4 regions of the Paraclostridium sordellii genome follow, and region 1 is predicted to be linked to each of the others. Evidence: riboswitches for the same ligand, from Rfam matches in the RefSeq annotation. Region 1 holds a riboswitch; each other region holds the start of a gene.
The links. Region 1 has a riboswitch for cyclic di-GMP ahead of ATCC9714_RS11315 (SpaA isopeptide-forming pilin-related protein). Riboswitches for the same ligand answer to the same signal wherever they lie in the genome.

Region 1 (4,829 bases):
ACTACATTACTTACTTCTTTAGAAGTTTTATCATAGCTTATTTTGGCATTATTAGTATAAGCTTTTTGCCTTTGAGTAACTTCTAAGTCATAATAAACTAAATAATGTTTATTTGTATCTCCGATGTTTAAAGTTAATTTATTATTTTCAAACTTTATTTTATCTTTTATTTGCTTTGTAACCCACTCAAAATTATCTGCTATATCATATGCTCCAACTCTTATACTTCCATCAACTAATTTCATTCCTGATGGTATAACATCTTCAACAATAGCATTTTTTATATCTTGGTTATTAGGGTTTATATCTAATGTATATGTAACTTTGTTATCATTTAAATTTACTATACCTACTGTATGTCCATTTTCATCTTTGGCAGTTTCATTAGTTCTACTATATTTTGATATAATTTTATCGTCATCTTTAGGTTTGACTATAGCTTTTGATGATATTTCTCCATCATGTTTAATTAAGCTTGCAATATTATCATATCTTGGCATTTGTTTTTTTATTATCAAATCATAACTTATTCTGTATTTATTTTGTGTAGTTCCAAAATTCACATAAAACTCATTACTCTGTAAGTTCATTTTACCTTTGAATTCAGATGTTACATTTCTTTCTTCTTGTCCATATTTAGTTTCATAAACTTTTATGGAATTTCTGACTAGTTCCATACCTTCTGGGATACTATCTTTTATATATGAATTATAGATATATCCATGCTTTTCATTTACATATATACTATACTGAACCTTTTTCCCTACTACTGGATTATTTATATTATTTATTAGAGTTCCATTTTCATAACCTTCATAGCCGTCTGGATTGTCTACTGATTTGTATATTTGTCTATCTATTATTTCTTCTGTTGGTGGATTTACTTCTTTTGGAGGATCAACTTCAATATCCATATACTGCACTGTTCCATTTAAATTCACTTCAACTCTCTGAGTTGTAGCAGATTCAACATTTTTAGCAGTAGCTTTTACACTCATATATCCTCCAATTGCATCATTTGCTCCTTCACTAAATACGGCAGTAACAGTTGTTCCATTTACTGTTACACTTTTAAAATGCTCCGGTGGATATTTGGGGCTTATATCTTTAAATACATCAGGTAATTCAAAAGTTATTACATCTCCATCTTTTATACTTCCTGGCCCATTTAAAGCTTCATAGTTTAAATTAAATTCAACTTGATCTCCTGAATCAACTTTACTCTTATTACTGGTTAATTTCAGTTTAATATTACTGTCAGCAAATACAGTTATACTTGGCGATATTATACTTAGTATCATATTTAGAATAATAACTAAGCTAAGTACCTTCCTGCCTTTCCTATCTTTCAAAAAATCACCTCTTTTTATTTTTTAAATTTGGAAATAAAAAAGGCTATACCTACAATTTGTAAATATAGCCGGTTGCATCACTAACTCCATATATTCCAGATGCCCAAATACAGAATATACTTCTTCGTCTCTAAATTATTAAGTTTTACTTTCAAATAAAAAAGGCTATACCTACAGTTTGTAAATATAGCCGGTTGCATCACTAACTCCATATATTCCAGATGCCCAAATACAGAATATACTTCTTCGTCTCTAAATCATTAAATTTTTACTTTCAAATAAAAAAGGCTATACCTACAGTTTGTAAATATAGCCGGTTGCATCACTAACTCCATATATTCCAGATGCCCAAATACAGAATATACTTCTTCGTTTCTAAATCATTAAATTAATTCACTTAATTTTACCAAATTTCGATATTTTTTGCAATCAAATTTATAGTTTATTAATCTAAATCGTATTGTCTCTCTTAACTTTAACAGGTTTCTTTTTTATGTATATTTGTTTATGTTTTTTTAAAAATATCTCACCTTTATAATTAAGTAAATCTACATAAGAGCATAGATCACTTATTTCAATAACTCCTATATCTTCATTTTTTATACCATCAATATTGCTAAAAGCTCCAACAATATCTCCAACTCTTATTTTTTTCTTTTTTCCAGCATTTAAATATATTTTAGTAACCTCACTATTTAACTTACTATCTTTTTTATTTATACGATTAGTTTTAAATAAATTTTTAGATTTCTCTTCAAACTTTCTTTTACCTAATTCTATACTCTCTTCATTTAAGTCCTTTAAATTTTCTATATTATATCCAATATATTCTTGTATATCATTTATAACACTCTCATCTTTTTCTGTTATAATAGTTATTGCTTGCCCATATTTGTCTTGTCTTCCAGTCCTACCTATTCTGTGTACATAATTTTCCTTATCTTTTGGAACATCATAGTTTATTACTAATGAAACATCATCTATATGTATTCCTCTACTTGCAACATCAGTGCTAACTAGTACATTATATTTTCCTTCCTTAAAATCTTTAATTACAAATATTCTTTTTTCTTGAGACATATCTCCATGGATTTGTGCTACAGAGAACTTATCTTGCTTCATCTTTTTATATAAATTACTAACTCTATCTTTTGTGTTTAAAAATATAATAGTGGTTTTTGGATTATTATAATATATTATATTCTTTAAACAATCATATTTTTTAATTGTTGTTGAATTTATTAATCTTTCTCTAATTTGAGGTTTATCTTTAGACTTATCATTTTTTATTTCTATAATATTTGGACTTTGTATATGTTTTTCGTAAACATATTTTATATCTTTATCTATAGTCGCTGAAAATAGACCAATATTACATTGTTTTGAAATCTTTTTAAATATAAACTCCATATCATCTATAAACCCTTTATTTAACATTTTATCAGCTTCATCTATAATTAAATATTTTAGATTTTTAATATCTATAGTTTCTCTTTTTATATGATCAATTACTCTCCCCGGAGTAGCCACAACAACATGAACTCTTTGTTTTAATTCATTTATTTGATCCTTTATAGGTTGTCTTCCAAATATAGCACTGCATCTAACTTTCTTAATTCTTCCTATATTAGATATTTCATCTTTTACTTGTATAGCTAATTCTCTAGTAGGAACAATAATCAATGCCTGAATACAGTTTTCTTCTATATTTATCATTTCACATATCGGTATTCCAAAACTAGCCGTCTTTCCACTACCTGTTTTAGACTTAACCACTATATTTTCGCATTTTATAAGCTTAGGTATAACCTCTTTTTGTACTTTTGAGGGTTCTTCATATCCCATGTTAAAAAGTGATTTTAATATATTTTTATCCAGGTTAAATTCATTAAATTTCGTTTTCATTATTACCACCTTATCTAAAATAAATTTCATTTTCATATAGTTATTTATTATAACACAACCTAGAACTTATATAACTTTTTAGCCATATATATAGTATACAGGGTTAATTGGAGGTGGTATTTATCTATACAAAAAAAGAATTTTTAGAATATATAAATGATTATTTAACTTGTTACAAACTCCAATCCAGCAAAAATAAATACTATCTAGAAACTATAAATTCAATAAATAAAATAATAAATGATATTCATAAAAGTTCAAATTATATTAATAGTTGTTCTACATTTTCCAACTTAGAAAATTCATATTGTATAACTCATAATATAAAAGCTGATTTAAAAAATGCTATGATTCTAGAGTATAAATTATTTACCAAATATATTAATAATATAAATAATATAGATTCATCATTTTCAAAACAAAATCTTCAAAATATATTAAGTTCTAAATTAGAAAGCTTTAATTTATATAAGTATCTGTATGATAACCTATTCTCAAGGGATAGTCAAAGTACAACCGAAATTTACTTTTGCGAAGAATTTTTCTTAGAAAATAATACTATAAATTTAATAATAAACAGTATAAAAAAAGATAAAAATATTTTATATCTAGATGGGTATATGATAAATTTAAAGAAAGTGCCTTTATCTAGTTTATTTAACTTTTATCTTGAACTACGAGATAATCGAGGTATAACATTTGCTAATAAATTATTTAAAAATATAGATATATGTGGAAATTTAGGTGTACTAAGATCTAAAAAAGTGCTTTTAACTTTTTTACCAACAGAATATGAATTATTTGGATCAGATTTAAGTAATATAACATGGTACTACACTTATGATTTTATATAAACAAATTTAATTTTACCTTTTTATCATAAATTTAAATTTTTAATAATAAGCTTCAATAAAACATATTTTTATACTATGATAAAAGGAGAGTACAAACATGTTCGAAATAATAAATTTTCCTTACAATAATAGACCTGTAGCTAGATTAGACAGTTACAATATAGTTCATAATCATCTATATCATGACTGTCCAGTTGGTAGAGTTTATGTAAACCTTATATATGATAATTTAGAAAATATTGTTGGAAGTGTTGATAATAATGGTCATGTATATTCTGTAGAATCTGATTCCCCTATAGGAAAAATCGATAGTAACGGTTTTATATACAAGAAAAATAAAGTCATCGGTAAAGTTAATTGTGATAAAAATTCATGCCCAAATCTAGCAGGAGGAGCATATCTAATATTAATTTACGATAAAAGATGAATTTAAAACAAAAGCAAGTTATTTGTATGATTAGCTTTTGTTTTATATCAATTTGTAACATTCAGATTATAAAATGCATTTTATTTCTATATATTCATATAAATAAAAAAAGGGCTTATAGAGCCCTTTAATTATGCTTTACTTGCAACAATGTTTGTGGAAAACTTTGCATAGTTCTTTGTTATCTTCTAGGATAGCAATTAATATTAACTCTTCTAAGCTAGGATGTCCACATGGCAAGCATCCACCATCTGCTAAAATTCTTAATATAGCATCTATACCTGGGTGTCC
Region 2 (4,829 bases), on a different contig from region 1:
TCTAAACAATAAAATAGAGGGGGATACTCTCCATTTTATTGTTTAGATTCATCTTTTAAGGATTTTACTTCATCTACTGTCAATCCAGTTTTTTAAGCTATTATTTCTATAGATAATATGTCTATTAAACAAAAAATTTATTAACAAAGCATATAAAATAAATGCTATTGTATCAATTTTTATTTTTTACTTTATCAAAATTTTAAATTTAACATTCTACAGATAGTAACTATCACTTAAATTTCAGTTTAAGGACATTCTTACTAGACATCTTTAAACAAATTTTTAGGGAATAGTTATATATAATAAAATCATTAATCTAACTTTAATTTAGGAGAAATCTATGAAATCTAAAAAAATATATAAATATTTACTATATCTCATAATTTTGATCTATGGATTAAAAGCTATTTATAATATATATTCTAAAAATCACTTAGAAATGGTACAGAATATAGGTCTTGTTTTTGTATTTTATTGCATTTTAAAAGTAGCTCAGAATAAAAATTATTAAGTTGGTAACAATTCTTAAAAATTCACTTTAGAGTATAATTACATATTTTAAATAAAGTTAATGCCCTTAAAATATATATAACTGGATTTCAAGGGCATTTTTACTATATGTCTTAAAATTTAGGAGATTTGAAAATAAGCTTATACACATACACGAATATAGTTAATATTGCAATTATATTTGTGATCCACGATATACTCTCTATTATTGAGAAATATATAGATAATATACAAATTAATCCTTGTATAATAACTATAAATCCTATAGTTATATTTATTTTAAAGTTAAAATTAATATAACTATCTTTATCTTTAATTTTATCTATATTGACCATATTATTTTTAATTAATCTTATATCTCGAGTTCTTTTTAACTTTAATGATGAATGAATAAGAAATGCACCTATTACAATAAGAAATATTCCCAAAATAAAGTCAACCATGATACTATTCCTCCTATGTTTTTATGAATTAATTATATCAAAAGTTAACTTGAATAATCCATTTATTTCGATTCTAATGGTATTAATTTTATTTAAAATATATAACTAGTTCCTAAACTAAAATTTAAGTGATAGTTATAGAATTAATCTAAAACAAATGATTTTTTCTTACCATTTTTATTTTTAGGATATTCACGAATACGTATTATATAGTCAATATTTACAATTTCAAAATTCGTACCATTACTTATTGAAATTCCTCCATTTGTAACATCTGTAATAACTCCGTTAAATGTTCCATTTATAGTATAAATTAGACACTCTTTATTGATGAATGATTTAATTAATTCTATCATCTTACTCTTCTCCTTAGCATTAAGTTTTTTTGAAACTATATGTTGTATAAATACTTTTTTTTGCTTATGTTGTGAAATCAATATAATAAAAATAGGTAAAAAACAACATAACCAAATTATAGGACTCAATATAATCAGCTCCTTTAATAATATATTAAAAATAATATCATAATTTAGGTATTTAAAGTAATGCGTATTTAAATTGGAATAAAAAAAGCCGTTAAAATCAATTTATTTGGATTTTAACGGCTTTAGGTAAAACCTCCTTTTAGATACAGGTACTACGTACCCTATAATATAAGCTCCTTTCGGATTACTTTCGTTCAACTTCACAACTAATATTTAATACCTATCACTTGCATTTGATTATAATATAAATAGAATTAGGGGATATCTAATTTTGGATAAAAATAAAAAATTAAATAATATTGATGAAAAAATAAAAAAGTTAAAGGCTCAAAAACAAGCAATACTTGCAAAAGAAAAAGAACGTAAAGCTCGAACTATACGTTTAATTGAAATAGGTGCTATTTTTTACAGTATGGGAATTGATACAGTTTATTTAACAAATGAATTTAAAAATCACTTTTCTAATTCCGAAAAATCAAAATCATGGTTAGAAAAATTCATAGAAAAAAATAAGGCTTAATTTAAGCCTTATTTTTATATCTTTCATATAAAATATATAATACAACAATAAGTAATATAATAAAGTAATTGTAAGTAACTTTATCTAATCCGTTAAAATATATTATAATAAATAAATTCAAACTTATTAAAATAACTGAAAAACAAATTTTTGTTTTTGTTAATAATTGTTTATTTTTTGAAACAACTGGCAAAATCATAATTGTTGAAATATAAACTATAAGATGAAAAATTAATTCATTATTATCCATTACATGCTTCATCTATATATTCCTTTCGAGATTAATATCTTTTACCCCTATCAGTAAATGCTTTAATGTATTTACCATCTCCATAAAATGTTGTTACTCTCTCATAGTGATTATACCTACCATCTGAACCATATCTTATTTTATACTTTATTGTAAGTTTATCATACTTACCTGCCACTGCTGCAGCAACCACAGCTATACCCCCAACAGGAGTCCATCCTGCCTTTAATGCAATTAAACCTGCTATAGTAGCGGTAGCTAGTCCACCTGTTTTTATATACATTGTATTATATTGCCATTTTCCCCAACGAATTGCAGCTCTACTACTATTAATTTCAAAATCTTTTTCTAAACTATTATCATTACTTTTGTAATTTTCACTACTATCAACCGATATCTTTTTTCCATCTAGGTATATTTCATTATTTATATCTGTTAATGTATTTAGAACCTTTCCATCTAATGATTTAATTGTTATTGTAGTTTTATTACCATCTACAACTTTATCATATATAGCTCCTAGACTTTCATCAGTATAAGACTCTACTGATTTTTTGTTTGTATAATATGTACTAATGTTGTTGGTTTGTGCAGATACATAAGTTGTTAATAATGGCGACCCTACACTAACTCCAATTAAAGCTATCGCTATACTTTTAGTTGCTCTTTTTTTAAAACTCATTTTAATTTCCCCCTTTGGTAACTGGCTAGCAATATAGTTCCCTACTTAGCCCCTATAGTTTTCCGTCATCTAATTTCTTAGAGTTTGGCTTTTTCAAATTATTAATTAAATTATAACAAGAAAACATTTTCAATAAAAGTCTTTAATTGTCAGAATTTTTATGCTATTCTATAAATAGCGGTGTTGTTTAAATTTTAACATAAGAAAATATAACTTCACCTTAAATTTCCGTTTATGGTGTAGTTATATTCAAAAAAGAATGAAAGCATTGGAATTACTTTATTCCTTTGCTTTCACTCTTTTTTTATTTTTATGTTTTTTATGAAACTTTATTTTATTAATTTTTATAAATTCTATATATTTTAAGCATTATCCTATTTTTACTTTATTTCTATCTGTATTATTTATATTTATTTTGCATTTTTATTTGCTTTTTTAATTTTAAAACTAAAGTAGATTTAAATGTTTTACTTCTATTTTTTTATAGCATTTCTTCCTAATAAAATTAACCCTAAAATACACAGTCCTACTAAATATTTTTTTGAAAGTATGTAAAACAACATCATAAATATCATAAATGGCATTAAAAATTTTAATGCATTGTTTATTTGTTCCAAATTTAATCACCTCTATAAAATCCATTAAATAAAAAATGTGTTTTATAATACATAGTTTTAACTTTCTAGTAAAATTACATTGGTATATGTATAGTATTTATACTAATTTTTTTAATTTTCTCATCCACCAATTTTTATTAAAAGTTACATGTCCATTTGGAGTTATAACTATATAATCATCACTAAAGTCTAACACAGTTGGAACTCCTGTATAAACTACATCTACATGTAACTTAAATGGTTTAGATTTTCTTTTTATTTTATTCTCTATACTCATGATACATTCATGAACCTGAGTACTTTCTATAAGTTCATAAAACTCAAGAGCATTTTTACCTCCTGCAGGCATATTCCACCATTTCAGAAATATAGGGTATGATTCTATACAATATTCCCTTAACTCTCTATAATCCAACTCTTTAAAACTATCTATATCATACATAAGTTCTACTAAGATATTATTTAATTCTACTTCTGCAAACTTAACTTTTTTAGATTTCATTTTTAAAATATCACTAAACCAGTTTTTCCATTGAATTCTTAAATTATCTATATTATGGTTAGGTGATATTTTTCTTACATCAGTTGGCCATCGTTCATTTTCTTTATCAAAATTTTCAATACCAATTAGATCATACATACAACCCACAAAAACAATAAAGTTTAATAATTCATCAGTAACAACAATAATTGACCATGAATCAATATCATCTAAAGACATCAAAGAAAACCACTCCTTTATCACATATTTATAAAAATCTTACATATCAAGCCAAGTGGAACTTCCTGAATATATAAACTCTGTATGGTTACATTTAGGACAAACATAAATTTTGAATATTAAATGTTCTTCTACATCAAAAATTGCTTTAAAAAAACCTCTATTAGCATCTTGCGAATCAAATCTATACTCTTTCAAAAATTTCAATTCTGCATTACATCTTAAACATTCCATATCTTAATTTCCCCCTTTGTTGTACAAATATATTCTTTATTATTTTTTCAATCAAATAATTCATTAAGTTAATTACTCAAACTAATTTTTTGCTCTTTGTTCTATTATAAATTAGTTTAAGAAGATAAAAAATAGATTTAGATTCAATTTATTTTAAAGTTCAAATGAAAAATACTTAACAACATAAAAATATTTTATAAAATACTAAATATTAAAAATATAAAAAACATTATGTATTAATATAAAAAATATTGTATTTTTTATATTTTTAATATTAACTTTATTGCGAATATATTTTTTATTCATAATATTTAGAATCAACTTCGTAACTCAAAAAACAGAAATGTAAAAATAAAGTGTATTC
Region 3 (4,829 bases), 1.6 Mb from region 1:
TCCCTCTCTAGTCAAATATTGTTTCAAATCCTTCTTTATTAAAAGCATCAAAACACATTTTTATTTGTTCTTTAGTATTTCTTGCTGTTGATAAATTAGGAAGTTCATCAAACTTAAAAAATTTACTTTCCTCTGTTTCTATATTCTTCTCAAATTTACCACTTATAAAATCACATAAAATAAATATTTTATAAATACTTTGAACACTTATAGGTTTATTATATTTATTTTTATCTAATATAGCTACTATTTTTATTGGTTTTATATCAATTCCAGCTTCTTCTCTAGCTTCTTTTATTATATTTTCAGATACCGATAGGTTAATATCTGCCCATCCTCCAGGCAAGCTCCATAATCCATCTATACTTTCCTTTACCATTAAAATCTCATTGCATTTTATAATAGCTCCTCTTATATCAACTTTTGGTGTTAAATAACCCTCTTCAATATTGATTATTTCTCTTACTTTTTCTACTTCTACATCTGTATACTCACTTATAATCTCTGATGATATGTCTTTTAACTGCTTAAATCTTTCTAAGTCATATTTATCTTTTGAGTATATTAATCCAGCTTGAGATATAGATTGAATTTCGGTTGCCCATTTTAACCATTTTTGTTTCATATTTTACTCCCCCTATATATAAAATATACAACATTAAATTTTTAATTGTAAGTTCTATAATACTACTTTTTTATTATAATTTGAATTATACAACTATAAAAATCTATACAAAAATAAGGAGTACCAAAATGGTACTCCTTTTATTTTAATATTTAACTAATTAAAAGTCTTCATTATTAAATAACATCTTAGCATCATAGTACTTGCCTTGATTATCTTTTAATCTAAATTTCTCTATAAGTTGTTCTAGCATTTGAGCTTGACTAGATAACTCTTCACTTGCTGCAGCACTTTCTTCAGCAGTAGCTGAGTTAGTTTGTACAACTACAGATATTTGTTCTACTCCAGTATTTACTTGATTTACATTTTGTGCTTGTTCTCTACTCGCATCTGCAATTTTTTGTATAACGTCTGCTGATTGTTTAGCGCTCTCTACAACTTCTTCAAGAGATTTTGCAGTTTCTGAAACTATTACACTTCCGTTTTCTATTGCTTTAAGTGATTTTTCTATTAATTCAGCTGTATCTTTTGCACTTTGAGCAGATTTTGCAGCAAGATTTCTAACTTCATCTGCAACAACTGCAAATCCTTTACCAGCTTCTCCAGCACGAGCTGCTTCAACTGCTGCATTAAGTGCTAATATATTTGTTTGGAATGCTATATCATCAATATTTTTAATTATATTTCCTATTTCATTTGATGTATTGCTTATTTCATCCATTGCAGCAATCATTTCGTTCATTTGTTTTTTACCTTTATCTGTTGCTACACTCGATTTCACAGATATAGCTTTTGCTTTTTCAGCATTTTCAGCCGTTTGTTGTATCTGCTCTGAAACCTCACTCATAGTAGCTGAAAGTTCTTGTACTGAACTTGCTTGTTCTGTTGCACCTTGAGAAAGCACTTGTGCTCCTTCTGCTACTTGAGTTGATCCTATTGCAACTTGTTCACCTGCAAGATTTATTTGTGATAATGTACTATTTAAACTTTCTACTATTTTATCTACTGCTAATAACATAGGTTCAAAATCATTTACAAATAAAGATCTTAATTTATCACAATCCATATCAACAGCTAAGTTACCATCACTTATTTCTGTTAATATATTTGTCAATTCATTTATCATAGCTCTAAAGTCTTGAACTATTTTTTCTGTAGCATCTGCAACTAAGCCTATTTCATTTTCAGCATTTACTTCTGGTATTTCTGAGTTTAAATCTCCCTCAGCTAATTTTTTAAGTCTCTCACTACATTGTTTTAATGGATTTCCTATCATACTAGCAAATTTAGCTGCTACTATAAATGCCACTACTATAAATAGTATAGATAACACTACTGTTATAAAAATAGAGTTATACATTTGGCCTAAGAAATCACCTTTATTTATCATAACGCCTATACCCCAATTGTTGCTATTTTTTACTGGAGCATAGCCTAGTATCCAATCTTCTCCTTTTAACTCTACATCAGTATTTCCTGTTGCACCTGATATAAGTTTTTTATCTGCCTCAGCAAAAGGTTCTAAGTCTTTATTTGTTTGTGCATCTCTTATAGTATTTTCAACACCTATTAAACTAGTGTCTCTATGCGCTATTGTAGTTCCTTCTTTATCTAAAAGATATGCATAACTATTTTTACTTATCTTTATATTATTAACTATATCATTTAAGAAGTCTTTATCTGTATCAAAAGTTACAACACCAACTATTTTACTTCCTTGAACTCCATTTTCCCAAATAGGAGCTGCAACCACAAGTGTAAGTTGACCTGTTACTTTACTTTTTACAGGACTTCCCATATAAGCTTGTCCTCCCATAGAGATTTTGAAATAATCTCTACTTGAATAATCTTTTCCACTGAATAAATCTTTACCGCTTACGTCTAAAATTTGTCCTAATTTTAGCCCATATAATTTTTCTTGCCTATTTATTATATTTTGTTTTTCTTCTACACTAACTTTCGGGTCAGAAAGTTCTTTTATGATTCCAGTTTGTATTGCTGCATTTTTTACATTTGTTAATTTTTGGGCAACTGTATCTGCAGCTTGTTTAGTAGTTTCTACTGCTGTTTTGGATAAAATTGTATTAGATGTCTTATAATTTAGGTAACTTGTTATTGCTCCTAAACATAGACAACAAACTACTGAAAAACATACAATAGTTAATGCAAGTTGAATCTTTATACTTTTGTTTTTTTCTTTACTAATATGTCCAAATTTAAATTTCATTTCTTTTTCTCCCGTTTTTTGACTGTTTTTTTACAGTTTTTTAATTATTTGTTACTTAAACACCTCCTATTAAAAATTTAACTAACAAATTAATCAGTATTTATAAAAATAAAAGGGAGTTAACTTAAGCCAGTTAACCCCCTTTTTAATTATAAGTTTTGTAACTGACTAACTTCTTAAAAAGTCCCTATAGCTTTGCTGCGCCGAATTACTTCGGTTTGCCTATATAGTTGTAGATTTATAATTTATGACTTTTAATACTTATAAATAAATTCTAATTATGTAATTTATTTACTAAAATTGTTTTAGGGACTAAAATAATATTTTCAAATAAATTTATATATACTTTTTAATACGGCATAAATCAAAATAACAAAAGTTAAATTTTTGTAAATTTTTCCACGACCTAGAGAATTTCCAGATCTATACCTATTGTTTCAAATTATTTTTATACTTTTCCTGAAAATCTTGTAAATTTTCAAATAAAAAAGAGCATTATTTCATGCTCTCTTTTTAACTTGTACTATCAAGTTTAGTTACCATAATTATATTTTTATTTTCACTCAATATACTTATAATTTCACTTATACCTACAAGCTTAGATTTTCTTAATGTATATATACATTCATCATCTGAAATAACTTCTATACCTTCAACGTTTACTTGATATCCTTGAATTGATTCTTGAATTTCTCTAATAGCTTCTTGTTTTGATATATATTTAACTTTTAGCTTTATAGTGCTAGCTTTAGTTATATACTTTTCTTCTATTTTTTTTAAAACAACAAGAACTATTATTATACTTATCCCTCCCAAAATACTCACTCTATAAAATCCTATTCCTATGGCTATTCCAATACAAGCAACTGACCATATTGATGCAGCTGTCGTTAAACCTCGGACAGAACCTTTAGTTTTGATTATAGTTCCTGCGCCTAAAAAACCTATACCGGATACAACTTGACCTATAAATCTTCCATCATTTACTTTAATGGCTCCAGACAGTGCTTTCGTAGTTGTAATCTCATTTAAAGCTAATTGAGCTAACTCTACCTGAATCAATGCTGCTATAGTAGCCCCTAGACAAACTAAAGCATGAGTTCTAAATCCTGCAGATACATTTTCTCTCTCTCTATTAAAGCCTATTGCTCCCCCAATAAATATAGCTAATAAAATCCTTATTATAATGTCTTGTATATTCATAAATTTAGCTCCAATCCATAAATTATTAGTTAAACTGAAATTTAATAATTTATATATACCCTCTACTTATAATTTAATATCATTTAAACAAAAAACGTATCACATGTTAGTGATACGTTTTTTTCTACATTAATTTATCATTTTCCATAATTATAGGTTTTGAAGCTCCATTATCTGATGTATTTACATCTAATCTATCCATTAAGTAAGCCTTAACATCATTTTTGTTTTTGAATTTAGATACTTGATATGGTAGAGATGCTCCATATTTTTCAATAAATAAAAATTCATCTTTATCTTTAACTAAAAGACCTACATGACCTACAAATGCATTGCTATCTTCTGGTATATGTAAAAATACATTTATCATTGATACATTAGGATTATCTATAAAAGATATATTTCTTTTTTTCCATTCTTTAATTATTGCTTCTGAATGTGCTTTTACATCTTTAGAATTTTTTACAGGTATAGCTCCATATAAATTTTCAAACTTATCAGTCTCTTCTTTTGTAAATTTACTAATAGGATTATTTTTTATAGCATCTATATCAAACATTAATGTGTTGTCCTCTGTATTAGGCTTTCCTTCTGATTTAATAAAATCTTTAAATAATATAAATGCTGTTAATCTACAGTTAAAATCCATATAATTTAATTTTTTAAAATCCCAAATTCCACCTAGATAACCTTCATCATAAGGTACTTGTAATGTATTTATAGATTTAAATCCATTAGATGAAGTTTCTAATTTATTCAAACTAGATTTATTAT
Region 4 (4,829 bases), 1.1 Mb from region 1:
ATACAACTTCCTGAAGAAAAGAAGATAGACAAAATAAAGATAAAAACAGTTGCTCCTTTATTTGGAGATGCTATAAAGAAAATATTTGCTAATGAATCAGTAAGTGAATTATTTAATTAATATATGTGCGTAAAAAAGAGACCTTTTAAAAGGTCTCTTTTTGTTTGTATTAACAATATAAAAGTGGTAAAATTAAGTCGAAATTTAGAATAAGGAAGTGGATATATGAAAAAGGGAGATAGTGGATTTACTTTAATTGAGTTATTAGTGGTAATTGCTATTATAGGTATATTAGCAGTAGTAGCTTTACCGGCTTTATTTAAAAATATAAATAAAGCTAAAATAGCTAAAGTAGAATCAAATTATAATGCTATAAAAACTGCTGAATTAAACTATTATGCAGAGAATAACGCATTTGAATCAGATTTAAAAAAGTTAGACATAGAACATTTAGATATAAGTAAAACTCCTATAGGTGGAGACTATAAGATACGTATGAAAAATAACGAAAATAAAATAGTCACAGAATATGGACCTATAAAAGCATATAATGTTCAAAAAGATGGGAAATTGGGTAACTATGTAGATATAGATAAATACGGAGATATATATTTATCTATACAAGGGTTTGAAAACAATAAACTCCATATTAATAATGAGGAGTTTAAAAGCTTAGTTAATAAGTTTGGAAATGAAAATATTTTTATATCATCAAGGCCAAACAGTATAAGTTATCAAACATCAGAAATTCTTATAAGAATAGCCGATAATATACTTCCTAAACCCAATGATATTACTAAATAATTAGAAAATTATAATAAAAATTGAAGTTATTGAAGTGCATAGAAAAATATGTTAATATTTGACTGTTAATGTAAAATAGGGGCGATGAAGTATATTCTTTATATGGGTACTTGGAATATATGGAGCAAGTAGTGCAACCGACTATTCATAAGTTAGATAGCTTTAGCTTAAAAATTATGAAAGAGGAGGATTTTGCTATGAAGAAAAAAAGAAATCAAAAAGGGTTTACTCTAATTGAATTATTAGTAGTAATAGCGATTATAGGAATATTGGCAGTTGTTGCGGTACCAGCATTATTTAAAAATATAAATAAAGCAAAGGTAGCAGATGTAGAGTCTGATTATAATGCATTTAAAAGTGCAGCATTATCTTATTATACTGATAACAACAAAATGCCTGCTAAAAAAGATGAACTTAAATCGTTTATGGATACTGTACCACAAGATTCTGCATTTGGAGGAGCTTATGAGTTAACTAATACTAAGGATGTAGATGGAGATAAAACTAATGATGAATTAGTTTTAACAATAACTGGGGCTAAAATAACTCAAGAACAAATGAAAAAACTAGTTAAAGATATAGGGCAAGATAAAATCTATGTTGATGGAACAGCAATGACAGACTCAAATGCAAAAGCAGTAGATTCTGGAACTATTGACATAGTTTTAATAGATAATACTAACATGTAAAAATAAAAAAGCTATCTCAAAGTATGAGGTAGCTTTTAGTTTATTTCAATTAGAGCGTAAATATTCATGAATAAATTGAGTTAAAAGAAAGGTGAATTAAAATGTCGCAAAAAGTAAGAATTGGAGACAAGTTAGTTGAAAAAGGTTATATATCTAGAGAACAATTAGAAAGAGCATTAAAACTACAAAATGGTACAGGTAAAAGAATAGGGGAAATACTTATAGAACAAGGAATTATAACACCTGAATTGTTGACTAGCGTATTAACAGAGCTTCTTGATATAGAGAATATATCTTTAACTCGATCAAACATAAACCCAGATGTTATCAAATTGATTCCAGAAAATATATGCAGAAGATATAAAATTTTTCCATTTAAAATAGAAAGAAATAAATTGTTAATGGCCATGGCTGATCCTCAAGATAGACAAGCAATGCAAGATGCAAAACGTATATCTGGGTTAGATATAATTCCATACATAGCTACAATGGGGCAAGTAAATCAAGCTATAGAAATATTTTACTCAAATGCAGATTTGGATAAAGCATTAAAAGAGTATTCTGATTCTGGAGTTTTAAAGGAAGAAAGTATATTAGAAGATGATATTAATTCAGCTCCAATAGTTAGGTTGGTACATAATATATTAGAGACGGCAGTTAGAATGAAGGCAAGTGATATACATATTGAAAGAGATGGAGACTTTATGCGAATAAGGTTTAGAATAGACGGTATCTTAAGCGAATATATGAAAATAAATTCAAGACCATATAAAGCCGTAATAAGTCGTGTAAAGATTATGGCAGGACTTAATATATCAGAAAAAAGGCTCCCACAGGATGGAAGGATATTTCTAAATGTAGATAATAGATCTATTGACTATAGAGTTTCAACTATGCCCACAAGCAAAGATGAAAAAGTTGTTATGAGAGTTTTAGATAGAACTACATTTATGGTTAGTAAAGAAAAATTAGGGCTTAATAAAAAAAATATACAAGTTTATGATGAATTGTTGGAAAATCCTTATGGATTGATATTAGTTGTAGGTCCGACAGGTAGCGGGAAAACAACAACTCTTTATGCAATGTTAAATCAGCTAAACAGTATAGAAAAAAATATACTAACTATAGAAGATCCAGTTGAATATGAGCTAGATGGGATTAATCAATCACAAATAAACTATAAGGCAGGACTTGATTTTGCAAATGCCTTAAGAGCATTCTTGCGTCAAGATCCAGATATTATAATGGTAGGAGAAATAAGAGATCTAGATACAGCACAAATTGGGATAAGGGCAGCGCTTACAGGACATTTAGTTTTAAGTACACTACACTCAAACACAGCAGTAAGTGCAATATCAAGACTTTTGGATATGAAAGTTGATAGTTTTTTAATAACTTCAGCACTTACAGGTGTAGTATCTCAGAGACTGGTTAGAAAAGTTTGTGAAAATTGTAAAATTAGTTATTTAGCAGAAGAGGGAGAAAAGAAGGCACTTAACTATCCTCTAGACAAAGAACTTATTCTATATAAAGGAAGTGGATGTGATAAGTGCAATTATACTGGGTATAAAGGCAGAACCGGTGTATATGAAATACTTAAGATAACAAAATCAGTTAGAGATTTAATAAATAGAGGTGCTACAGAAGCGGATATACAAAAAAAAGCAGAAGAACTTGGTATGGAAACTATGCGAAAAGATGCAACTATAAAGGTTATAGATGGAGAAACAACTATAGAAGAAATGTTAAGGGTAACATTTATAACTGATTAAAGGATGGTTGGGATATGAATGAATATAAGTACACAGCGATAATGCTAAATGGGAAAAAAGTAACTGATAGGATTATGGCCAAGGATTATAATGATGCAAAAAAATTACTTAGAGAGAAAAAGCTAAAAATAATTGAAATAAAAGAAAAGAAAACATTTTTTCCATTAAAAAATACTAAATTAAAAAAGAAAAAATTAAGAGCTGATCAGATAAGTCACTTTTGTAGGCAGTTTGCAATAATAATTTCCTCGGGAATAAATAGTATAGTAGGACTTGAAACATTAGGCAAAAAAGCATCTAATAAGATAGTATCTAATGAAATTAATCGTATGGTAAGTGATATAAAAATGGGATCTACAATAGCAGATACCATGCTATCTAAAGAATCAAAATTTCCTAATTTGTTAGGTGCTATGATTGCCACAGGTGAAGAGACAGGTACACTAGAAGAAGTATTAAATAGTATGTCTACTTTTTATGAAAGAGAGTATAGGATAAATCAAAAAATTAAAAATGCTTCTATGTACCCAGCTATAGTTGCTATTACGTCATTTATAATGTTATTTGTTTTTACAAGTTTTATATTGCCTCAAATGATGGAAACTGTAACTGAAACAGGAGCAAAATTACCACTTATGACAAAAATGATTATGCACTTAGGTAACTTTATGAAAAGCTATTGGTATTTAATATTAATTTTAGGTGCGTTTTTAGTTTATGAGATAAAAAAATATATAAAAACTCCTATAGGTAGAACTCACAAAGATAGAATTGTAAATAGAGTACCTCTCTTAGGTAAAGGCGTAAATAGTATAGTTTCTATGAGATTTTCAAGAGCTCTATATTTATTTGTTTCAAGTGGGTATCCAATTCTTCAAGGTTTAGATCATATAAAAAGTAGTTTGGATAATGCTATTGCAGAAAAGTCTATAGAAAAAGCTAAAGAAGGTATTGTAAGAGGAGAGACTTTAGCAGAAAACCTAGAGAAATCAAAATATTTTGATCCGGTGCTTACACAAATGATAGCAATAGGAGAGCAAACAGGGGAATTAGAAAAGATAAGCAAACAAATGGCTGAGTTTTATGAATCTGAAGCTGAAATATACTTAAATAGAATGGTTGCTATGATAGAGCCTTTGATGATAATCATAGTTGGAATAATGGTAGGTATTTTAGTAATAGCAGTATTTTTACCTATGTTAAGTATATATGATGCTATATAGGAGGACAAATTAATGACAACAAAATTGTATATCTCATATTATGGAGATTATGTTTCGATAGTAGAAGGGTCATATAATAAAAAAAGGGAAAAGTTTAATATAAAAAACAAATTCTTTTTGTCAGAGTCGGATATAAATTTAGATTATGATGCAGATAAATATGAGCTTCTTAGACAGGCGTTAATGAGATCTAATTTTAAAAGTAAAAATGTGATTTTATGCTTAAATACTAGAGAAGTTATACTAAAATCAAATAAAATTCCTAAAATTGATAAAAAAGATTTAGAAGGTCTTATGAACATAGAAATTGATGAAATGATATCTTTAGATAGAGATAGCCA

Region 2: another riboswitch for cyclic di-GMP. It lies ahead of ATCC9714_RS17015 (hypothetical protein); the one in region 1 lies ahead of ATCC9714_RS11315 (SpaA isopeptide-forming pilin-related protein).
Region 3: another riboswitch for cyclic di-GMP. It lies ahead of ATCC9714_RS02665 (methyl-accepting chemotaxis protein); the one in region 1 lies ahead of ATCC9714_RS11315 (SpaA isopeptide-forming pilin-related protein).
Region 4: another riboswitch for cyclic di-GMP. It lies ahead of ATCC9714_RS00555 (type II secretion system protein); the one in region 1 lies ahead of ATCC9714_RS11315 (SpaA isopeptide-forming pilin-related protein).

Annotation. Positions count from the first base shown of each region.
Region 1 covers NZ_LN679998.1:2,359,249-2,364,077, forward strand. Annotated here, with positions in the region: partial or broken gene ATCC9714_RS11315 (SpaA isopeptide-forming pilin-related protein) at 1-1,352, opposite strand, end outside; cyclic di-GMP riboswitch class II at 1,410-1,493, opposite strand; cyclic di-GMP riboswitch class II at 1,532-1,615, opposite strand; cyclic di-GMP riboswitch class II at 1,655-1,738, opposite strand; gene ATCC9714_RS11320 (DEAD/DEAH box helicase) at 1,803-3,257, opposite strand; gene ATCC9714_RS11325 (hypothetical protein) at 3,371-4,111, shown strand; gene ATCC9714_RS11330 (hypothetical protein) at 4,209-4,538, shown strand; gene ATCC9714_RS11335 (hypothetical protein) at 4,677-4,829, opposite strand, start outside.
Region 2 covers NZ_LN679999.1:56,739-61,567, forward strand. Annotated here, with positions in the region: gene ATCC9714_RS16990 (KAP family P-loop NTPase fold protein) at 1-5, shown strand, start outside; gene ATCC9714_RS16995 (hypothetical protein) at 627-956, opposite strand; gene ATCC9714_RS17000 (DUF6897 domain-containing protein) at 1,100-1,312, opposite strand; gene ATCC9714_RS17005 (hypothetical protein) at 1,713-1,961, shown strand; gene ATCC9714_RS17010 (hypothetical protein) at 1,963-2,223, opposite strand; gene ATCC9714_RS17015 (hypothetical protein) at 2,243-2,893, opposite strand; cyclic di-GMP riboswitch class I at 2,907-2,992, opposite strand; gene ATCC9714_RS17020 (hypothetical protein) at 3,367-3,510, opposite strand; gene ATCC9714_RS17025 (hypothetical protein) at 3,608-4,234, opposite strand; gene ATCC9714_RS17030 (zinc ribbon domain-containing protein) at 4,271-4,465, opposite strand.
Region 3 covers NZ_LN679998.1:551,735-556,563, reverse strand. Annotated here, with positions in the region: gene ATCC9714_RS02670 (NUDIX hydrolase N-terminal domain-containing protein) at 8-625, opposite strand; gene ATCC9714_RS02665 (methyl-accepting chemotaxis protein) at 786-2,852, opposite strand; cyclic di-GMP riboswitch class I at 3,009-3,085, opposite strand; gene ATCC9714_RS02660 (MgtC/SapB family protein) at 3,366-4,055, opposite strand; gene ATCC9714_RS02655 (DUF4300 family protein) at 4,180-4,829, opposite strand, start outside.
Region 4 covers NZ_LN679998.1:97,402-102,230, forward strand. Annotated here, with positions in the region: gene ATCC9714_RS00545 (ribose-phosphate diphosphokinase) at 1-120, shown strand, start outside; gene ATCC9714_RS17660 (type IV pilin protein) at 226-804, shown strand; cyclic di-GMP riboswitch class II at 873-956, shown strand; gene ATCC9714_RS00555 (type II secretion system protein) at 1,002-1,493, shown strand; gene ATCC9714_RS00560 (GspE/PulE family protein) at 1,595-3,265, shown strand; gene ATCC9714_RS00565 (type II secretion system F family protein) at 3,280-4,488, shown strand; gene ATCC9714_RS00570 (PilN domain-containing protein) at 4,501-4,829, shown strand, end outside.